2 regions of the Staphylococcus arlettae genome follow, and region 1 is predicted to be linked to the other one. Evidence: riboswitches for the same ligand, from Rfam matches in the RefSeq annotation. Region 1 holds a riboswitch; the other holds the start of a gene.
The links. A riboswitch is a leader RNA that binds a small molecule or an ion and turns the genes downstream of it on or off. The one in region 1 is predicted to bind S-adenosylmethionine.
Positions count from the first base shown of each region.

Region 1 (7,832 bases):
AATATAAAGGCATTTATGGATATAGACGAATTTATATTTATATTCGCCTATATTTGCATAAAAAAGTAAATCATAAACGTGTTTATCGGTTAATGAATCAACTAAATTTAAAAGCAGTTATCCGCCGTAAACGCAAGCGCTATAAGCCTTGTACTCCTCAAACGATAGCCGAAAACGAATTAAATCGTGAGTTTCAAGAAAGAGAGGCTAATAAAAATTGCTAACAGATGTAACTGAGTTCCAACTTGAAAATGGAAGTAAAATATATCTTAGTGCAATATATGATTTGGGAACAGGTAAAATCGTAAGTCATTATTTGGGAAATTCAAATAACAATCAACTCGTATTTAAAACATTTGATAAGGCAGTCAAGACTGTAACTAGTACCGAAGGTATTATATTTCATAGCGATCGTGGTTTTCAGTATACTTCCCGATTATTTAAAAATAAGTTAAATCACCATAAAATGATACAAAGTATGTCTCGTGTTGGAAAGTGTATTGATAATGGTCCTATGGAAGGTGTTTGGGGAATTATTAAATCTGAGATTTATAGAGGTTCTAAACGGTTTAAATTCGAAAGTATAGAAGAAGCATTTCAAGTTATAAATAAATATATAAAGTTTTTTAATAATGAAAGAATTACATTAAAAATGGCTAATCTCGCATAAAACGAGACTAACCAATTTTTTAATTATTTACTTGTCTACTTGACTGGGTGCAGTTCAAATTACTTATGTCCCAGCCTCTTTTCATATTATTATAATTGTTTAAATCCGCCTTTGATTGCGAGTTCTTGTGCTTCAGTACCGAATTTTTCAAAATTCTCATTAAAGCGATTAATTAAGTCTTGTGCTTGCTCTTTATATGCAGCAGCATCGCTCCAAGCATTAATTGGGTTTAAAATTGTCTGTGGCACATCATCTACTTCAACAGGGATACTTAATCCGAAAGTATCGTCCTTCTTGAATTCAGCATCTTTCAATTGACCTGTGATAGCTTGATTTACCATTTGGCGTGTATAGTTTAGGCTAATTCTTCTACCTACACCATATTTACCACCAGTCCATCCAGTGTTAACTAAATACACATCTACTTCGTGCTCGTCGATAAGTTCACCTAAAATATCAGCGTATACAGTAGCATTGAGTGGTAAGAATGGAGAACCAAAGCATGTAGAGAATGATGGTTCAGGTTCAGTAACACCACGTTCTGTACCAGCTAATTTAGCTGTAAAACCACTTAAGAAATGATACATAGCTTGATCTTTTGTTAACTTAGCGATTGGTGGTAATACACCGAAAGCATCAGCAGTCAAAAAGATAATTGTATTTGGATGCGCTGCTTTTGATGGTTTAACAATATTATCTATGTGATCAATAGGGTAAGCAGCTCGAGTATTTTCGGTATAGTAATTGTCATCGAAATCAACATCTCCGTAATTATCAACAACTACATTTTCTAATACAGTACCATATTTTATAGCATCATATATTTGTGGTTCTTTTTTCTGTGATAGATTGATAGCTTTAGCATAGCAACCACCTTCGATATTAAAAATACCGTTTTCGTTCCAGCCATGCTCATCATCACCGATAAGTTTTCTTGTAGGGTCTGCTGACAATGTAGTTTTACCGGTACCTGATAAACCAAAGAATAACGCGACATCTCCTTTTTCACCAACATTTGCAGAACAGTGCATACTTAAAATGTCACTTTTTGGTAATAGGTAATTCATTACAGAAAAAATACCTTTTTTCATTTCACCGGCATATTCAGTGCCACCGATTAAAATGACTTTGTGTTTAAATGATGTAATAATAAATGTTTCAGAGTTTGTGCCATCGATGGTAGGATCAGCTTTGAACCTTGGTGCAGAAACGATTGTAAAATCTGCTTTAATGTCTTCTGCTTCTTCTTTTGAGCTAGGTTTAATGAACATGTTTTGAGCAAATAAGTTATGCCATGCTAATTCATTAATTACCGTTAAGTTCAACTGTGAATCTTCATCGCTACCTGCATAACCATTAAAGATGTATAGCTCATCTTTTTCATCTAAATAATCTAATACTTTATCATATAAATTAAGGAAAGTTGTTTCATCAATGGGCTGATTGATTTCTCCCCAGTCGATATCATCTTTATATGATGGTTCAGAAACGATGAATTTATCTTTTGGTGATCGACCTGTATATTTACCTGTTCTTGCGTTTATTGCGCCTAGTTCTGTTAGTTCACCTTCATTATTATCAATGATTTTATAATTTAATTCTGTTGTTGATAATTGAAATAAGGAAGTGTTTTTTCTTAAAATGTTTTGTAGTTTATTAGTGTAAGTATACGTGTCTATCGCCATACTTAATCCCTCCATCGTTATTTTAATGTAAGCCCTTACAGTTAACGAGTATAACATAATTACATAATTAATCCATACCAATTTTCGATAAAATTTGAATAAAAGTTAAATTGACATAAGATGCCAGATTAGTTACTATATTAGTAACGGATTCTCTTATCCTGAGTGGCGGAGGGACATGGACCCAATGAAGCCCAGCAACCTCTTCTTAATTGAAGGAAGGTGCCAAACCGTTTGCAGACCTATATTGTCTGAACGATAAGAGCGAATGGACGTACAGAGCCTTCTCTCTATTTATATAGTGATGAAGGCTCTTTTTTATTAAGCTCAACAGATAGAGAATTTTCGTAATTTAAAGCTAAAGGAGCACATTATGACTTACAATAGAAGACTTTTTACTTCAGAATCTGTAACAGAGGGACATCCAGATAAAATTGCAGACCAAGTTTCTGACGCAATTTTGGATGAAATTTTAAAGGATGACCCAAATGCAAGAGTGGCATGTGAAACAACAGTAACAACAGGAATGGCACTTATTTCAGGAGAAATATCTACATCTACTTACGTCGATATTCCGAAAGTTGTCAGAGAAACAATAAAAGAAATTGGCTATACTCGTGCAAAATTTGGTTATGATAGTCAAACAATGGCTGTTTTAACAGCAATAGATGAACAATCATCAGATATAGCACAAGGTGTAGATACTGCATTAGAGTATCGTAATGATATTTCGGAAGAAGAAATAGAAGCAACTGGAGCAGGTGACCAAGGCTTAATGTTTGGTTATGCTACGAATGAAACGGATACATATATGCCGTTACCAATTTTTTTATCACACCAACTTGCAAAACGCTTATCAGATGTTAGAAAAGACAAAATACTTGATTACTTAAGACCAGATGGAAAAGTACAAGTAACAGTGGAATATGATGAGCAAGATGAACCAAAACGTATAGACACAATTGTCTTATCAACACAACATGCAGAAGATGTTGAATTAACACAAATTGAACAAGATATTAAACAGCATGTAATTGAACCAACTGTACCGACAGCATTATTAGATGCAGAGACTAAATTTTATATTAACCCAACAGGTCGTTTCGTAATTGGAGGGCCACAAGGTGATGCTGGATTAACTGGCCGTAAAATTATTGTTGATACGTATGGTGGTTATGCACGACATGGTGGGGGATGCTTTAGTGGTAAGGATCCAACCAAAGTAGATAGATCTGCTGCATATGCTGCTAGATATGTTGCTAAAAATATTGTTGCTGCTGAATTAGCTGACAAATGTGAAGTTCAATTGGCATATGCTATTGGTGTAGCTGAACCTGTATCTATCGCAATTGATACTTTTGGAACAGGTAAAGTAGGCGAAGCACAATTAGTTGAAGCAGTAAGAAATCATTTCGACTTACGTCCGGCAGGCATAATCAAAATGTTAGATTTAAAACAACCAATCTATAAACAAACAGCAGCTTATGGTCATTTTGGTAGAACAGATGTATTGTTACCATGGGAAAAACTGGATAAAGTTAATTTATTGAAAGATTCGGTACAAGCATAATAACAATTTCAAAAATATGTGAGTTTTCCATCGAATGATAAACAGTTTTCTATTATAATGTAAGTATTGAAGAAAAAAGGAGCGAAATTGTTATGAATTCATTTGGACCAATTGAAATTGGTTTGATTGTAGCTGTGATCGTAGCAGTCATTTGCTTGATATTATTTTTAGTTACACTTAAAAGTAAGAAGAAAGCACAACAAAAAGCAGAAGAGCATTATCAAAAAAAAGAAAAGCAATTACAGGATTCTTATGCTGAGGAATTAGAAAAAGAAAGAATTGAAAATAAGAAAACTGTAACTAAACAAAAGGAAGATTACGATCACACTGTAAACTCCAAAAATCGTGAAATTGATGCGTTAAAACTTTTCTCGAAAAATCATAGTGAATATGTCACTGATATGAGGTTGATTGGTATTCGTGAGCGTTTGGTGAATGAAAAACGTATTCGACCAGAAGACATGCATATTATGGCAAATATCTTTTTACCTCGAAATGAGTTTAGTGATTTGCAACGTATTAGCCATTTAGTTTTAACACGAACAGGACTTTATATTATTGATTCACAATTATTAAAAGGTCATGTATATAATGGTATAAGCGGTGCTCAGTTTGAAGAAACGCCAATGATGTCACAAGTATTTGATACATTAGACTTAGATAAGAAGGATCCTCAAGTATTAGTATTGGATCAAAATGACGATACACAGTCATTATCAGTAGTTAATTATTCTAATCATTTGGAAGCTGTTGAAAAGTTAGCTGGTGACTTACAAAATGAATTGAATTTAAAATATACACCAACAACAATTTTATATTTCAATCCTAAAAATGATGGTGGGGTTACTATTTCTAACTTTGCGCAAACTGCTAATAGTAAAGTATTAGTTGGACCAGAACAACTTGATGAGTACTTTAATAAATTTGTTTTCCACGGTAGAATTCAATATAATGTTGAAGATTTACAGCAAGTAATGGATAAAATTGAATCATTTAATTAATATACAAAACTGAGCGTCAAAATAATAGACGCTCAGTTTTTGTATATTTTACACTTTTAAGCATAATCTTTTGTTATTTTTAGTAATTTTTATATGATTAGACTATCTTAAGTTGGAAGGGGTATTAATTTGGAAACAGTAGAATTTTATAATGGTAATAAAATGCCAGTAGTTGGTTTAGGTACATTCCGTGTTGAAAATAATGATGATTGTAAAGAGGCTGTAAAACATGCCATCATTAATGGTTATCGAAGCATCGATACTGCAATGATTTATGATAACGAATCAAAAGTTGGAGAAGGTATTGCAGAAGGCTTAGCTGAAGCTGGAATTGCAAGAAACGAATTATTTATTACATCTAAATTGTGGTTAGCTGACTACGGTCGTGAAAATGTTCAAGCAGCATACGAAACAAGTTTGAAAAAACTTGGATTAGATTACTTAGATTTATATTTAATGCATTGGCCAGGGTTAGATGAAGCTGTAATGATTGATACTTGGCAAGGTATGGAAGATTTATATAAAGATGACAAAGTTAAAAATATTGGTGTAAGTAACTTTACTGTTAGTCATTTAGAAGCTTTATTAGCACAAGTATCTATCAAACCTGTAATTAACCAAGTTGAGTTTCACCCGTACTTAGTACAAGATGAACTTCGCCGTTATTTAGAAGTTCAAAATATAGTGGCTGAATCTTGGTCACCATTAATGAATGCTCAAATTTTGGATGATGAAGTAGTAAAAGCTGTGGCAGAAGAAGTAGGCAAAACTCCTGCACAAGTCATCATTCGTTGGAATATAGAAAATAATGTCGTTGTTATCCCTAAATCAATTACACCATCAAGAATTGATGAAAACTTAGATGTATTTAACTTTAGTTTAACAACTGCTCAAATTGAAAAATTAAATGCTTTAAATGAAGATAAACGTATTGGTCCTAATCCGGATGAGTTTAGTGGGCAATAAACTGATAATAAAATCCCTAGTGTAGGTAATTACACTAGGGATTTTTTCATTTTTTAACTAATAGTATAGCCTATAAGACAAGCTATAAAAGCACCAAGATATTGCAATACAGAATATAAAGTGAAATGAAACAAATTTCTTTCTTTGTCAATAAATTGTACAAGTTCTGATGCCAAAGTCGAAAAAGTCGTTAAGCCACCCAAAAATCCAACAGTGGTTAGTGATAATATTAAGTTATCTGACGTCTGATTCATAATAATTCCAATTAGCAAGCTCCCGACAAGATTGACGAATAAAGTAGCAATAGGTATACGGGATACAAAGTGACGATTACAATAATTTGTAATGGCACCTCTAACTACTGCACCCAAGCCTCCTCCAAACATAATACATAATAAATTAAGCATTTAACCAACTCCCAATTTTGACACCTAAGTAGCAACATAAAATGCCTAATGCATAACTTATAATAGCGTATATAAATAAATGAACGATCGCTTGATGATTAAGCATAGTAACTAATTCAAATTGAAAGGTCGAAAATGTTGTTAAGGCACCTAAAAATCCAGTAGTAACAGCTTTTTTTAAGTGTGGATTATTTCGAAAATAATTTAACGATAGTACACCTAATAATCCCATTAACGTAGCACCTGTTAAATTTGCTAGTAAAGTACCGATAGGAAATGCTGTCGAATTGTTATTAAACAAAGATAATCCATAGCGTAACGCCGCACCAAACGCGCCGCCTATAAAAATATATAAATACTGCATAGTATATTACCTTCCTAACATAAAAAATAGAGCGAGAAAGAACCCAAACAAATTACACTTGGAATTCGTATACCCGCTCTCACGATGTGACATGTTTACTTCGTCATTTTATTATGGATGTATACATGTTACTTAATTTGTGTTGATTTAATGTGAAATATACATTTATGTAGTCTTACTTACACAATTATAATTAATTAAAAAATGATGCCAAAAGTAGCAAGTGAAGATAAAATATGTATAATAATCACGATTAATAAGATGAATGGTAGTAGCTTGCTTGCTTTTTTAACCCAATCCGTGCGTTCTTTTGAATGCTTGATTGATTTATCTGAAAGAATGATAGCAGCAATTAAAATTATTGCATTAATAAAGCTACAGACAAAAATTAATTTAATCATAGAATCAAATATCTGATCTAGCAAAGGGTTGTAAGTATTGAAACAAAAACTTACTAATATTAATAGCCCAGATAAATAAAAATAAAGTTTTGAGCGTGCCATATTTACCTCCTATAGCGTATCATTTGATAATAATAACACACTTTTACAAAAAGTTAATAGTATTAGTGATTTCTCTGTGATACATACTCATACCATAGTTGAGTAATTATAAATTGTAGGTATAAGAATGGAATTAATATGTTTTAAATAATGAAATTATATAAAGTATAGGCAAAAAATTAGAAATTTTATGGCAATGGTGGTATAAATGAAATGTATGGTTTAATAGCTTTAAGACAATTCGAAGAGAATTGTTTATATTAGTCAGGAGGAATATGTAATGACAAAATTAAATGTTGAAGTGTTTGCAGATGGTGCAGATATTGAACAAATGAAAGCTGCTTATAAAAATAAAGAGGTTGATGGTTTTACTACTAACCCAAGTCTAATGGCCAAAGCAGGCGTAACGGATTATAAAGCTTTCGCAGAAGAAGTTGTACGTGAAATTCCTGATGCTTCTATTTCTTTTGAAGTATTCGGTGACGATTTAGAAACGATGGAAAAAGAAGCTGAAATCTTAAAACAATATGGTGACAATGTTTTTGTTAAAATTCCTATTGTTAATACTAAAGGTGAAACAACAATTCCTTTAATTAAAAAATTATCAGCTGATAATGTACGTTTAAACATTACTGCTGTTTATACTTTAGATCAAGTTAAAGAAAT
Region 1 is NZ_CP094803.1:1,080,714-1,088,545, forward strand. Features, by position in the region: partial or broken gene MUA37_RS05280 (IS3 family transposase) at 1-670, shown strand, start outside; gene pckA (phosphoenolpyruvate carboxykinase (ATP)) at 760-2,355, opposite strand; SAM riboswitch class I at 2,509-2,620, shown strand; gene metK (methionine adenosyltransferase) at 2,729-3,925, shown strand; gene MUA37_RS05295 (nuclease-related domain-containing protein) at 4,018-4,926, shown strand; gene MUA37_RS05300 (aldo/keto reductase) at 5,056-5,892, shown strand; gene MUA37_RS05305 (fluoride efflux transporter FluC) at 5,946-6,299, opposite strand; gene crcB (fluoride efflux transporter CrcB) at 6,292-6,663, opposite strand; gene MUA37_RS05315 (hypothetical protein) at 6,861-7,166, opposite strand; gene MUA37_RS05320 (transaldolase) at 7,447-7,832, shown strand, end outside.

Region 2 (7,832 bases), 1.1 Mb from region 1:
TAGTATACCGGTAGTCTGACCTCGCACAAACCTAAGTCTAGCCTTGTTGATGTTCCTTTATTTCTATATTAGACTGTTACTATTATTTTACGCTTTAGGAGGGATGAAATGACTGAACGTGTGACATTTAAGCAAGGTGTGAAAGAATGTATTCCTACATTATTAGGCTACGCGGGTGTAGGCTTATCATTTGGCATTGTGGCTGTAGCATCTGGTTTTAGTTTGCTCGAAATAATCTTGTTATGTTTATTAATATATGCAGGTGCAGCACAATTTATTATTTGTAGTTTAGTTATAGCTGGTACACCAATTTCTGCGATCGTACTTACTACATTTATCGTCAATTCTAGAATGTTTTTATTAAGTATGACATTGGCGCCAAGTTATAAAAATTATGGCTTGTGGAATCGTATAGGTTTATCAACGTTAGTTACAGATGAAACATTTGGTGTAGCTATCACACCACATTTAAAAGGCGAGAAAATCAATGATCGTTGGTTGCATGGACTGAACATTACAGCGTATTTATTTTGGACGCTTGCGAGTGTTGTAGGTGCAGTCTTTGGTAAATACATACAAAATCCCGATGTTTTTGGACTCGACTTTGCGATTGTCGGCATGTTTATTTTCTTAGCAGTGTCACAATTTGAGACGGTTCAACGTTCTTATATTTCAATTTACTTAATATTGATTGTTAGTGTTCTTGTCATGATGTTGCTATTCAGTCTAATCATGCCGACTTATGTAGCAATTATTTTATCTTCAGTAATTGCAGCGTGTTTAGGGGTGGTGATGACACGATGACTACTTCAGTACATATGTTAATTATTATTGTGATATGTGGTTTAGTAACATGGTTAACACGTATTATCCCATTTATTGTAATTTCGAAGATTCAACTATCAGAGCAAGTCGTTAAGTGGTTGTCATTTATTCCGATTACTTTATTCACCGCATTAATTATCGATGGTGTGATTGAACAACAGAGTGGGAGCTTTGGTTATAGTCTAAACATCCCATTTTTAGTAACGATAATTCCCACTGTACTCGTAGCATTAGTAACACGTAGTTTAACTATAACCATCTTGGCAGGTATTTTTGTCATGGCGATGATTCGTTTATTATTTTGATGTTTAGCATTGAAGTAGTAAACGTTATTCGTTAGAATGAAAGTAATTAGAAAATTTAGATTTTTGAGATGCTTATACGCAATATTCGTCTAAAGACATAGCGATATACTAAATAAAATTAAATCTTATTCTGAGAAGCTAAGGGACTTGGCCCGATGACGCTTCAGCAACCGACTTGTTAAGCACGGTGCTAAAACCAACGAGTGCTATTCGAATGATAAGTAATTAAGAACTTCTTACTTATATCGGGTAAGAGGTTTTTTAATTTTTGGTAGGAGGAAAACAATGACAAATTATACAGTTGATACATTAGAATTAGGCCCCTTTACAACAGAATCGGGAGAAACGATTAATAATTTAAAATTAAGATATGAACACGTAGGGTATAAAGGTCAACCACTCGTAGTAGTTTGTCATGCATTGACAGGCAATCATCTTACTTATGGGACAGAAGACGATCCGGGCTGGTGGCGTGAAATTATCGATGGTGGTTATATGCCAGTCAATGATTATCAGTTTTTAACATTCAATGTTATTGGGAGTCCATTTGGTTCTAGTTCAGCATTAATAGATGAAGATTTTCCTAAATCAGTAACTTTAAGAGACATTGTGCGTGCAATTGAAGTGGGCATTGCAGCATTGGGATATAACCGGATAGATATTTTAATCGGTGGTTCACTTGGTGGTATGCAGACTATGGAGTTATTGTACAATCGAAAGTTTGAAGTCAACAAAGCAGTTATTTTAGCAGCTACTGACAAAACGTCGTCATATAGTAGAGCTTTTAATGAAATATCACGCCAAGCGATACATCTTGGTGGTACGGATGGTCTCAGCATTGCACGACAGTTAGGATTTTTAACGTATCGCTCGTCTAAAAGTTATGATAAACGCTTTACACCAGATCAAGTCGTTGCATATCAACGACATCAAGGAAACAAATTCAAAAAAAACTTTGATTTAGACTGTTACTTAACACTGCTGGATGTCTTAGATAGTCATGATATTGACCGTGGTCGAGATGATGTTACCGAGGTGCTAAGTTCATTAGAAACAAAAGTATTAACAATGGGCTTTACTGATGATTTACTGTATCCAGATGATTTAGTACGTGCAGTAGGGGAGCGTTTCAAATATCATCGTCATTTCTTTGTGCCTGATAATGTAGGACATGATGGCTTCTTATTAAATTTCAATGATTGGGCGCCAAACTTGTATCATTTCTTAAAAGTATCGCAATTTAAACGTAAATAACACTGATGCCTTAATTTTAGTGTGTAAGCTGCTAAAATTAAGGCATTTTGATGTGTACAGTGAGTTTGAGTAAACTATGTGTATAAAAGTGTCTTTGTGATAGATGAAAATCTACAAAAAGTAGTGACGTGTCGCGTTTCTAGTAGAATTTAAGAAATACAGTTATAATATATTTCCTATAATTGTATAAAACTTTTAAAGAGGTTAGAATAGTAATACAGTCAAAAAAGTATAGGAGTGGCGAATTTGTTTTCAAAAATAAAACCTAAAGCAACTATATTGAGTATTTTAGCATTAATTATAGTAGCTTTAGTCTTGCATATATTACCGCCGCTTGGTCTTGTTTTATGTCTTTTTGCGACGATACCAGGCATCGTGTTATGGCAGAAATCCAAAGAATCTTTTGGTCTAGCGGCTGTGATAACAGTAATCCTAACGACATTGTTAGGAAATGTTTTTGTATTAAGCGTAATGGTCTTAATACTTGTGTTAAGTTTTATCATCGGTCAGCTATTAACCGAACGTACGTCTAAAGAACGTATCTTATATATTACGACAACGTTTGTCAGTATCATAACGTTAGTCGCATTTATGTTATTACAAGCATTTAATAAAATTCCTAGTGCAGCATCATTAACGAAACCACTAAAAGATCAAATGCATACTGTAATTACAAGTAGTGGTGTCGAAGGCGATTATAAACAAATGTTAGAAGAAAGCTTTCGTCAAATGGCAGTTCAACTACCAAGTTACGTTATTGTAACGGCATTTGTATTGATCTTGATTAACTTGCTGATTACATTTCCAATTTTACGTAAATTTAAAGTAGCGACACCAATTTTCAAACCACTATTCGCATGGCAAATGAGAAAGTCATTACTATTCATGTATGTAATTGTACTTATTTGTGTTATGTTTGCCGTCCAACCGGGTACATTTCAAAGTATCGTATTAAATTTTGAAATTGTGTTATCATTATGTATGTATATTCAGGGGCTAAGTGTGATTCATTTCTTCGGCAAAGCCAAGTCAATGCCGCCTATATTAACAGTGTTATTAATGGTTATAGGGACAATATTAACACCATTAACACATATTGTAGTTTTAATCGGTTTTATAGATTTAGCATTTAATTTAAAAGGTATCATTAAAAAATGATTTGAGGTGGAAAAATGAACCGTCAATCCACTAAGAAAGCGTTAGTTTTACCATTTATTATTATGGCGCTCACGGCAATTGCACTTGTAGTAGTATGGTTTATTTTCAGCCAACTCATTGCAGGTATTGCTGGGGCAATATTAATTGTGATTATTATTCTCACAGCATTAATGGTGAGGCAAGCGTTGCACAAGATGGACAATTATGTAGACGAACTAAGTGGACACATATCAGCTGGTAGCAATACTGCTATTAAACACTTACCTATTGGTATGATTGTAATAGATGAAAATGAAAACATAGAGTGGATGAACCAGTTTATGTTAGAGCGTTCAGCTAGAAACGTAATTTCTGATCCGATTAATGAAGTATATCCTAATATTTTAAAGCAACTAGAAAAAACCAAAGAAATTGAAATCCAAGATAATGAATATTACTATCGTGTGAGATATTCAGAAGAAGAACACGTATTGTATTTCTTCGACATTACTGAAGAAGTACATACGAATGAGCTATATAATGAATCAAAACCGATTATCGCGACTTTATTCTTAGATAACTATGATGAGATTACGCAAAATATGAACGATACGCAACGATCTGAAATTAACTCTATGGTGATGCGTGTTATTAGTCGTTGGGCATCAGAATATGATATTTATTTCAAACGCTATAGTACAGATCAATTCGTAGCATATTTAAACCAACGTATTTTAAATGACATTGAAGAAACGAACTTCGATATTCTTAGTCAATTACGTGAAAAGAGTGTCGGTTACCGTGCACAATTAACTTTAAGTATCGGTGTCGGTGAAGGTTCGGAAAACTTAATCGATTTAGGTGAATTATCACAGTCTGGCCTTGATTTAGCTTTAGGCCGTGGTGGTGACCAAGTCGCTATTAAAAATATGAACGGTAACGTTCGATTTTATGGTGGTAAGACTGACCCGATGGAAAAACGTACGCGTGTTAGAGCGCGTGTTATTTCACATGCGTTAAAAGACATCTTAATGGAAGGCGATAAAGTAATTATTATGGGTCACACACGACCTGATTTAGATGCTATTGGCGCTGCCATAGGGGTTTCACGTTTTGCGATGATGAATAACTTAGATGCTTACATCGTGTTAAATGATTCAGATATTGATCCAACACTAAGACGTGTTATGGATGCTATTGATGAAAAACCAGAATTAAAAAATCGTTTTATCAATTCGGATGACGCATGGGATATGATGACTTCAAAAACAACAGTAGTCGTTGTTGATACGCATAAACCAGAAATGGTCATTGATGAAAATATTTTAAACAAAGCAAACCGTAAAGTAGTCATTGACCATCATCGACGTGGAGAAAGCTTTATTTCAAGTCCACTATTAGTATATATGGAACCATATGCTAGTTCGACAGCAGAGTTAGTCACAGAGCTGCTAGAGTATCAACCGACGGAACAACGGTTAACACGTTTAGAATCGACGGTCATGTTTGCAGGTATTATCGTCGATACACGTAACTTCACATTACGTACGGGTTCACGTACGTTTGATGCTGCAAGTTATTTACGCGCACACGGTGCAGACACTATCTTAACGCAACATTTCTTAAAAGATGATATTGATACGTACATTAATCGAACAGAGTTAATTCGTACGGTCGAATTACAAGATAACGGTGTAGCTATAGCACACGGTCCAGACGATAAAACTTATCATCCGGTGACAGTTGCACAAGCAGCCGACGAGCTGTTAAGTTTAGATGGTGTAGAGGCATCTTATGTCGTAGCACGTAGAGAAGAAAACTTAATTGGCATGTCTGCCCGCTCTCTAGGTGCAGTCAATGTGCAATTAACAATGGAAGCATTAGGCGGCGGTGGCCATTTAACTAATGCGGCGACACAACTGAAAGATGTTTCCGTAGAAGAAGCCATTGCACAATTACAACAAGCAATAACAGAACAAATGAGTAGGAGTGAAGACGCATGAAAGTAATATTCACACAAGACGTTAAAGGTAAAGGTAAAAAAGGCGAAGTTAAAGATGTACCAGTAGGTTATGCAAATAATTACCTTATCAAAAATAAATTAGCTGTCGAAGCAACAGCTGGAAATTTAAAACAATTAGAACAACAAAATAAAGCTGCTGAAGCGGAAAGACAACAAGAAATTGACGATGCTAAACAACTAAAAGCGCAATTAGCAGACATCGAAGTTGAAGTTTCTGCAAAAACGGGTGAAGGCGGTAAAATGTTTGGTTCAGTAAGTAGTAAACAAATCGCTGAAGCTTTAAAAGCGCAACACGACATTAAATTAGATAAACGTAAAATGGATTTACCAAATGGTATCCATGCTTTAGGTTATACAAATGTACCAGTGAAATTAGACAAAGAAGTAGAAGGTACGATTCGTGTGCACACGGTTGAACAATAATTTTGGATTGAGATATGAGGTGTAATTGGAAAAATGGATGGAATGTATGAACAAAATCAAATGCCACATAGTAACGAGGCTGAACAATCTGTCTTAGGTGCCATTATCATCGATCCAGAATTGATTAATACTACTCAGGAAGTGTTGCTTCCTGAGTCCTTTTATAGAGGGGCGCATCAACATATCTTCAGAGCAATGATGAACTTAAATGAAGATAATAAAGATATCGATGTAGTCACTATTATGGATCAGCTGTCGCAAGAAGGCCGATTGAGTGAAGCAGGTGGTCCGCAGTATTTAGCAGAATTAACAAACAACGTTCCGACCACACGTAACGTTCAATACTATACTGAAATTGTCTTTAAGCACGCCACAAAGCGTAAATTAATCCAAGCAGCTGATAGTATTGCGAACGATGGTTATAACGATGAATTAGAACTTGATACGATTCTAAATGATGCTGAACGACGCATTTTAGAGTTATCATCATCACGTGAAAGTGATGGCTTCAAAGATATTCGAGATGTCTTAGGAGACGTGTACGAGAATGCAGAGTTACTAGACCAAAATAGCGGTCAAACACCTGGTATACCAACAGGCTATCGTGATTTAGACCAAATGACTGCAGGTTTTAACCGTAATGATTTAATTATTTTAGCGGCACGTCCATCGGTAGGTAAGACTGCCTTTGCTTTAAATATCGCACAAAAAGTCGCGACGCATGAAGACATTTATTCGGTAGGCATTTTCTCACTCGAGATGGGTGCTGACCAATTGGCTACTCGTATGATTTGTAGTTCGGGAAATGTTGATTCAAACCGTTTACGTACGGGTACGATGACTGAAGAAGACTGGAATCGTTTTACGATTGCTGTCGGTAAGTTATCACGTACGAAAATCTTTATAGATGATACGCCAGGTATTCGTATTACTGATATAAGATCTAAATGCCGTCGACTGAAACAAGAGCATGGTTTAGATATGATAGTAATAGACTATTTACAATTAATTCAAGGTAGCGGTTCACGCTTTTCAGATAACCGTCAACAAGAAGTCTCTGAAATTTCACGTACCTTGAAAGCCATTGCCAGGGAATTAGAGTGCCCAGTTATCGCATTAAGTCAGTTATCACGTGGCGTGGAACAACGACAAGATAAGCGTCCAATGATGAGTGATATTCGTGAATCAGGGTCTATCGAGCAAGATGCGGATATCGTCGCTTTCTTATATCGTGATGATTATTATAATCGTGGCGAAGATGATGAAGACGATGATAACACAAACTTTGAGCCACAAACAAACGACGACAATGGGGAAATAGAAATTATTATTGCCAAACAGCGTAACGGTCCGACAGGTACTGTTAAATTGCACTTTATGAAGCAATATAATAAATTTACTGACATTGATTATGCGCATGCCGAAATGGGATAAGAAAAAAATATAAAATTATTTTTACCGTACATTAAACTGATACATGTATTTAATGTACGTTTTTTATTTATTATTTTCACAATATTTTTAATGGAAGTATGTGTTGTATTTTTGATTATAACAGCGATAAAACATTGATATGACAATGATTAACTCTAAATTATCAGAAAATAAAAATACAGGGATAGCATTGTGTTTTCGTCAAATCAATGTTCGATTTTTGTTTGCAATATAGCTCATCTCTTGGTAGAATACGTAATGGTTAATTGAGAAAAACTTGGAGGTGCTCATATGTCATCAATCGTAGTAGTTGGGATACAATGGGGAGACGAAGGTAAAGGTAAAATTACAGATTTCTTAGCAGAAGAAGCAGACGTTATTGCACGTTTTTCAGGTGGTAATAACGCAGGTCATACAATTAAATTCGATGG
Region 2 is NZ_CP094803.1:15,621-23,452, forward strand. Features, by position in the region: gene MUA37_RS00060 (AzlC family ABC transporter permease) at 109-804, shown strand; gene MUA37_RS00065 (AzlD domain-containing protein) at 801-1,130, shown strand; SAM riboswitch class I at 1,253-1,354, shown strand; gene metX (homoserine O-acetyltransferase MetX) at 1,416-2,384, shown strand; gene MUA37_RS00075 (YybS family protein) at 2,616-3,542, shown strand; gene MUA37_RS00080 (DHH family phosphoesterase) at 3,557-5,524, shown strand; gene rplI (50S ribosomal protein L9) at 5,521-5,967, shown strand; gene dnaB (replicative DNA helicase) at 6,001-7,401, shown strand; gene MUA37_RS00095 (adenylosuccinate synthase) at 7,693-7,832, shown strand, end outside.
Region 2: linked by a shared signal. The riboswitch ahead of metX (homoserine O-acetyltransferase MetX) and the one ahead of metK (methionine adenosyltransferase) in region 1 are both predicted to bind S-adenosylmethionine.